Linked DNA regions of Metallumcola ferriviriculae. The protein of the gene in region 1 interacts with the protein of each later gene in a pairwise test. Links are inferred from orthologs where the notes say so. Each region holds a gene or a part of one and is shown on either strand. Other genes may lie near its edges.

Evidence for each region.
Region 2: the proteins of serC (region 1) and selB interact in binary tests that used the Escherichia coli proteins (3 or more experiments, as listed by UniProt). The link is inferred for Metallumcola ferriviriculae from one-to-one orthologs.

Annotation. Positions count from the first base shown.
Region 1 is NZ_CP121694.1:3,260,745-3,264,536, reverse strand. What follows is about bases 358-3,347. They hold serC (3-phosphoserine/phosphohydroxythreonine transaminase), read right to left. Parts: upstream 2,399-3,347; coding sequence 1,316-2,398; downstream 358-1,315. Other genes in these bases: codY (GTP-sensing pleiotropic transcriptional regulator CodY), read left to right, coding at 2,644-3,347; MFMK1_RS16115 (YkvI family membrane protein), read left to right, coding at 358-1,296. Also shown: more of MFMK1_RS16115, read left to right, coding at 184-357; more of codY, read left to right, coding at 3,348-3,441; MFMK1_RS16100 (fumarylacetoacetate hydrolase family protein), read right to left, coding at 3,464-3,792. UniProt on the Escherichia coli protein: Catalyzes the reversible conversion of 3-phosphohydroxypyruvate to phosphoserine and of 3-hydroxy-2-oxo-4-phosphonooxybutanoate to phosphohydroxythreonine. Is involved in both pyridoxine and serine biosynthesis.
Region 2 is NZ_CP121694.1:336,780-339,810, reverse strand. What follows is about bases 1-2,960. They hold selB (selenocysteine-specific translation elongation factor), read right to left. Parts: upstream 2,452-2,960; coding sequence 550-2,451; downstream 1-549. Other genes in these bases: selA (L-seryl-tRNA(Sec) selenium transferase), read right to left, coding at 2,456-2,960; MFMK1_RS01785 (ABC transporter substrate-binding protein), read right to left, coding at 1-180. Outside these bases: more of selA, read right to left, coding at 2,961-3,031. UniProt on the Escherichia coli protein: Translation factor necessary for the incorporation of selenocysteine into proteins. It probably replaces EF-Tu for the insertion of selenocysteine directed by the UGA codon. SelB binds GTP and GDP.

The sequences.
Region 1 (3,792 bases):
GCTCTCCGACGGCATTGGTGCTGATTTGTTTCGATCTGTATTGACGCATGCCAAGTTTTCATTTATTCACTTTTTCCTTTTATCGGCTAATTCCTTTAAAATCAGGAAGATTTGTACAGGAAGATATATCCGGCTGTAACAACCTGCCTGTTTGTAAATGCTATATAACAGGAGGTATGATTAATGAAAAAAGAGAAAAAACTTTCTCCATTGACTGTTGGAGCAACATATATAGGTACTGTAGTTGGTGCCGGTTTTGCTTCAGGTCAAGAAGTACTTTTGTTTTTTGGCTATTTTGGGCCGATTGCTTATATTGGCTTAGGTTTATCCACTTTATTATTTATGTTTTTTGGCTGGCAGATGTTATTATACGGTTATAAGCTAAAGGCAGAGTCACACCTTCCGGTAGTTAAGTATTTTACCGGTAGGATCATTGGAACTTTGATAGATATTGTGATTACTTTTTTTTTGTTTGGCGCATTAACACTTATGGCTGCCGGTGCGGGGTCCTTATTTAAAGAACAATTTGGCTTGGCACCGTTTTTTGGCAGTATAACAGTTATTGCCGCCACATTTGTCACAGTAGCTCTTGGCGTAAGCAGTGTTATCCGGTCCATTAGTTTAGTGGTGCCCTTGCTGTTGACAGCGGTAACATACGTCAGTGTTAGGGTCATTATCGACTCAAATTTAATCGGGATAAGTGCTGTTAATGCTCTGCCCGGTAACGCAGTTGTAGGAAACTGGCTTCTGGCAGCGACGCTTTACGTGTCGTATAATTTAATTTTAGCGGTAGCCGTGCTCGCTCCGCTTGGGCGCGAAGCCAATGACCGCCATTCCATCAACGCTGGTGCTTTATTGGGTGGACTGGGTCTGGGATTAGGGGCAATAGTAATAGCTACCGCGCTTCTCCTTACCAGATCCACAGCGGCTCAATTTGAAGTACCTATGATTTTTCTTGCCGGTACCATATCACCGTTGGTGCAAACAATTTACAGCGGTGTGCTTTTTGCCGAAGTGTACACTACCGCGGTAGGTGGCCTTTATGGTTTTGTGGCCAGGTTGGCTGGCTCCGGTAAAAAACGGCTTTGGTTCACTGCGGGTGCAAGTCTTGGTGCATTAGTCCTCAGTGGAATTGGTTTTGTCAATCTTATTCGCTATCTGCTTCCCGCTGTAGGTTATATTGGGCTGTTATTATTGACAGGCATTGTGTATCAATTTGTTCGGGAGCGGTCAGTAAATTTATCACCAATACCCGCAGTTAAACCACAGGATAATAGAGATAAGCGGGACCGGTAGGGTCCCGCTGTAAACACTATTAATGAGTTTTCCTAAATGCCAGCATGAATGCCGCTAAAGCAGCACATCCTTCTACGGGCATGGCGTTATAAATGGAAGCGCGAATGCCACCAACGGAACGGTGCCCTTTTAAACCTACCAGGCCGACTTTCTCAGCGCTATGCACAAACTCTTTTTCTAGGTCTTCATTGGGTAATCGGAAGGAAATGTTCATAAGTGACCTGTCACTGATTGCATGGCCTTGATAAAAGTCCGGATTTTGGTCAATTACTTGGTAAACCATATCGGCTTTCTCTTGGTTGCGTGCCGCCATCTTTTCTAACCCTCCGTTTTCCTTAATCCATTCGAGTACAAGGTTAACTATATAAACGGGGAAAGTTGGCGGTGTGTTAAACATAGAATCTTTTTCTGCATGGACAGAGTACTTTAGCATATCCGGCAGTTTTGCCTGGGCACTGATGTTTATGAGTTTCTCACTGATTATTACTACGGTAACTCCTGCCGGTCCAAGGTTCTTCTGTGCTCCAGCATAGATCAAATCAAAGTTTGATACGTCAAAAGGACGAGATAAAATGTCGCTGGACATATCGGCTACCACTGGAATAGACAGCTGGGGGAACTGCTGCCATTGGGTTCCGTAAATAGTATTGTTCGAAGTGAGATGCAGATATGCAGCATTGTCACTGACTGAAATATCTTCAAGTTTGGGAATAGAACGAAATTTTTCCTCTTTAGTAGAAGCGGCAGTATGAGCACTGCCGGTTTTTAACGCTTCTTTATAAGCTTTCTCCGCAAAACTTCCGGTGAGCACATAGTTAGCGGTCTGGTCCTTTGTCAAGAAGTTGAAAGGTATCATGAAAAATTGAGAAGTAGCACCGCCCTGTAAAAATAGCACTCGGTATCCTTCGGGTATTTTTAGTAACTCCTTCAAATTAGCTTCTGCGGAGGCAATAACGTTTTCTATTGGTTTTGAACGGTGACTCATTTCCATCACTGACATACCCGAGTCACGGTAATTCAAAAGTTCTGTTCTCGCTGTTTCCAGCACCGGTTGCGGCAGTGTGGCCGGCCCTGGGTAAAAGTTAAAGACTTTATTCATCATATAACGCTCCTTTTGAAAGTTAGTTATTTCACATTATAATTGAAACTGGACTAATACTCAAAGGTTTTTTGTTCCGAGTGAGAAGACATTTGTACTTCCTAGGTGAATTTATCGTGAATTATTGCACAAAAGCCGAAATGTGATTATAATAGGGGTGCGTAGTTTTAAAATCCCTTGTATTACTAATACTAGTCATAATGGAAATTCTTTTTTTTTAAAACCCAACGGTCGGCTAGGAGGAATTTATGAAAACATTATTGGAAAAAATGCGAGCAATGAACGACTTGATTCAAAAGTCCGCAGGACAACCGGTGGACTTTAAGGAAATGGGTAAAGCACTTAGTGAGCATGTGGAAGCAAACTGCTATATCATTGGTTGTTACGGAGAAGTTCTCGGGTATGCTTTTTCCCGGGGTCGTTCTTGCGATACCATTGACGACATACTTTATGAGGCCAAGTGCTTTCCAGAAGATTACGCCCAATCCTTGGAGGACATTAAAATGACCAAGGCTAATGTGGCCCACAAGGATTACTGTGTTTTATCAAATGGAAGAGAGACCTGCGTTTTTGGTAATAAAGTCACAACTTATATTCCCATGATCGGTGGTGCCGAGAAATTGGGAACTGTAGTATTGAGTAAATTCGACCAGTGGTTTTCCGATGGAGATTTAGTATTGGCGGAATATGGTGCTACAGTAATTGCAATGGAAATGCTCCGTGCCCAATCAGAAAAATCAGAAGAAATTGCGCGCCTAAAGGCAATGGTACATGTAGCTACCCAGACTCTTTCCTACTCTGAGGCTGAGGCCATCGTAGCGATACTGCGTGGTCTTGAAGGAAATGAGGGGGTTATTGTAGCTAGTAAAATTGCTGATGAGGCTGGTATCACCCGCTCAGTAATTGTTAATGCCCTGCGGAAATTCGAAAGCGCCGGGGTAATTAATTCTAAATCTCTAGGTATGAAGGGTACTTATATCAGAGTACTTAACTCATTTATTTGGGAGGAACTTGATAAAATGTCCCCGACTGGGATAAAATTTTAACGGTGAAAAAACAGACCGCGCATCATGCGCGGTCTGTTTTTAAATCCATCACTGAATTTTGTAAAGTAGGGAAGCCGGTAATCTCGCAGCTTACTTCATCACCATCAGCGATTACTACCGCCCCGGGTGTGCCCGTAGAAATAATATCTCCCGGCAGAAGTGTCATTACCTGAGAATGGAATGCAACCAACTCCCAGGGGTTAAATGTCATATTGTTGACATAGTTTTTGCGATGAACACTGCCGTTAATAACAGTGGCGACTTCAAGCAACAAAACATCTGCCACTTCATCAGGAGTTACCAAATAGGGGCCAAAGCTGAAAAAAGTATCAAAGCTTTTAGAGCGAGTAA
Region 2 (3,031 bases), 2.9 Mb from region 1 along the record:
TAATTCGTAGTTGACACCAATCTTAATCGGCTCTGCTGCAGCTTCCTTCTGGCCCTCTTCTTGTTCCTGCTTGGGCTCTTCTTTCTTACCTTCTTCCTGCTTAGGGGCGCCACAACCTACAGCAAGCGCCATCACCAATGCCAACGCTAAAAACAATAGCAATCTTTTTTTTAATTTCACTTAATGTAACCTCCTTTTATAAAAGAACATTTCTATACGTTAAAAAAGGAATGTCGCAACTGCCACCTCCTTCAAATAGGTTTGTATAAATATTCACAAATGCGAATATTTATCCCATCACCACGGACATTGTCTTTATACGGCAAACATAAAATTGGGCATACTCCACCGTTTTTCGGGCAGAAGTATGCACACAAATTTGTTATTGTACCCTAGTCGTGCACAAAATATGCAGTCAGTCACGTTTAAGTTATTATATAATGTTAAGACAAGTCTGTCAATTGCATAGCCAAATTTGTTATCGACAAAAACTACCAAATATCGTCGCTGACAAACATCTACAAAACCGCCGAAATTTTGCGGCGGTAATTAAAACAAAATTCTTTTGTCTTGTACCCTTTTTGTAAATTTAATTTGATCGAAGTATTCTAATAAAGGCAATACATACTTGCGACTGCTGTCCAGTAAATCCCGTACTTCTCCCAAGGAGATAGTCCCTTTTTCCTCAATATATTGTCCAATACGTCTTTTTGCCTCATCGACCGCTTTTCTGCTAAACACCAACTGGTCACTTATACGTTCTAAGCTACCTATCCTTATCATGTATGACAGTATTTCCACCGCTTCATCGTTTAACCCTACCTGCCGTACCACTTCAGGCCAAAGGGGAGGTTGAAAGGGGTTCTCTTCCAACTGCTTTAATATTTGCCCCATCTGCTTCTGTAATTCAGGGTTAGCTTGCACTTGGAAACTGCTTAGTGCCACTTCGTTCGCAATTACCTTAATCCAACCCGAGTCAGCAGCCGCTTGTAAAAAACTGTTGAATTGTTTTCCCTTCCACAGGGGAAACATCCTACTACGCAATTCTTCCTTGGGCATACCCACCCTAAGAGGGTAATGCTGATGGAAGTCCTGTAGCAACTTTTTTGCATCATCAGAAAGTTTTTGGAACACATTCACTGCCATAATAACTTCTGTTCCTTCATTGACTTGTAGTAAGACCCTGTTTTTAGCGTCTAATTTCGCTATTCCTTGCTGAATATCAGCTTGAGAAAGGCCCAGTTCCTCTTCGATTTGCGGGATAGAAACCATTTGTTTACCTTGTATCAGTGTCTGCATTATTAGTTCTGCCGGCGTTCCCTGCAGCCTAGTAGCCAAGGACTCCAAAACCCGAGGACGATATCGTTTGTGTTTCGGCGCTGCAGCATCAATTACCACACCACCACCGATTGTATGCATTGGCGAATATGTTCGTACAACAAATCGGTCTTGCCTAGCCCCCACTAGCGGTTCTTCTATCATAAATTGACAAAAACAACTCTCGCCCGGCTTAATTTCCTCTCTATCAAGAAGATTAACACGTGCAAATGTCTCCGCCGTACCCAAATATAGCCTAACTCTTGCTCGCTGTTTTAATGGCTTCGCAGCCGATGTGAGTAATTTCAGTTGCACATCCATCCGGTGCGAAGGGGTAAGTAAGCCTGGCACTGTGATCATCTGCCCTCGATGGAGTTCCTCAAGCTCCACATCTGCCAGATTGACAGCAACCCGTTGACCGGCAGAAGCGCTATTGACAGTATCTCCATGCACCTGCAGGTTTCTTACCCGAGAGGACAGTCCTTCAGGCATTATTTCTACCTGGTCGCCAACCTTTATTTCGCCACCCCACAATGTCCCTGTGACAACAGTACCAAATCCCGTCACGGAAAATTTCCTATCAATGGGCAAACGCAGTTTGCCCGATGTGCTTTTGGGCGGAGTATAGGCAATTTTTTCTGCCAACAAACTTTTGAGCTCGTCCATGCCTTCTCCCGTAACCGCTGATACGGCGATTATTGGCGCATCGACTAAAACTGTCTCCGCAATTACATCCTTCACTTCCTCCTGCACCAAATCCAGCCATTCCTCTTCCACAAGGTCTTTTTTTGTAATTACCACTATTCCGCTCTTTACCTGCAGCAGATCAATAATATCGAGGTGTTCCTGTGTTTGGGGCATGACACTTTCGTCCGCCGCTATTACCAGCATAACCAGGTCCATACCCGCAACTCCTGCTAGCATTTGGCGTATGAAACGCTCATGGCCGGGCACATCCACAATACCTACATTTGTGCCATCATGGAGCTGCAACGGCGCAAATCCCAATTCAATTGATATACCCCGTTCCTTTTCTTCCTTGAGTCTATCTGTATCTTTTCCTGTTAAGGCCTTTACCAGCACGGTCTTACCATGATCTACATGCCCGGCAGTACCCACAATTACATAATCCATACGGTCACCCCATTATACACTGACTAAACGCTTGCGATAATTTTTCATCTTCTCCCGGCAGCAACGTTCTAGGGTCCAATATGATACTATCCTGCTGGATACGTACCAGCACCGCCGGTTCCCCTTGGCGCAATCTGCCGGCTAATTGGGACGAAGAAACGCCCCCTTTAATCTCCACTAGCCAAGTATCCAGCTCCGTGGTGGGTAAAGCCCCGCCTCCTGGGCGAGATTTCCCGGGAATTATATTAAACAAATACCGGGGTGCTTCCCTTTTTAATCTATCCGCCAATGATTGGGCCCGGTGCTTAATCTTTTCCGGGCTTTCCATCAGCATTTTCAATGTGGGTATCTGTCTTTGGGCCTGGTCCGGGTCTAAATAAGCTCTTAATGTTGCTTCCAATGCAGCAATAGTCATTTTATCTACCCTTATCGCCCGAGCCAATGGATGCCTTTTCAAAAACTGCACCAAATCATGGCGCCCTACAATAAAGCCGGCTTGCGGTCCTCCTAAAAGTTTGTCCCCGCTGAAGGTAACTAAATCTATTCCCGCTTTTAGACAATCCTGTACTGTCGGCTCAAC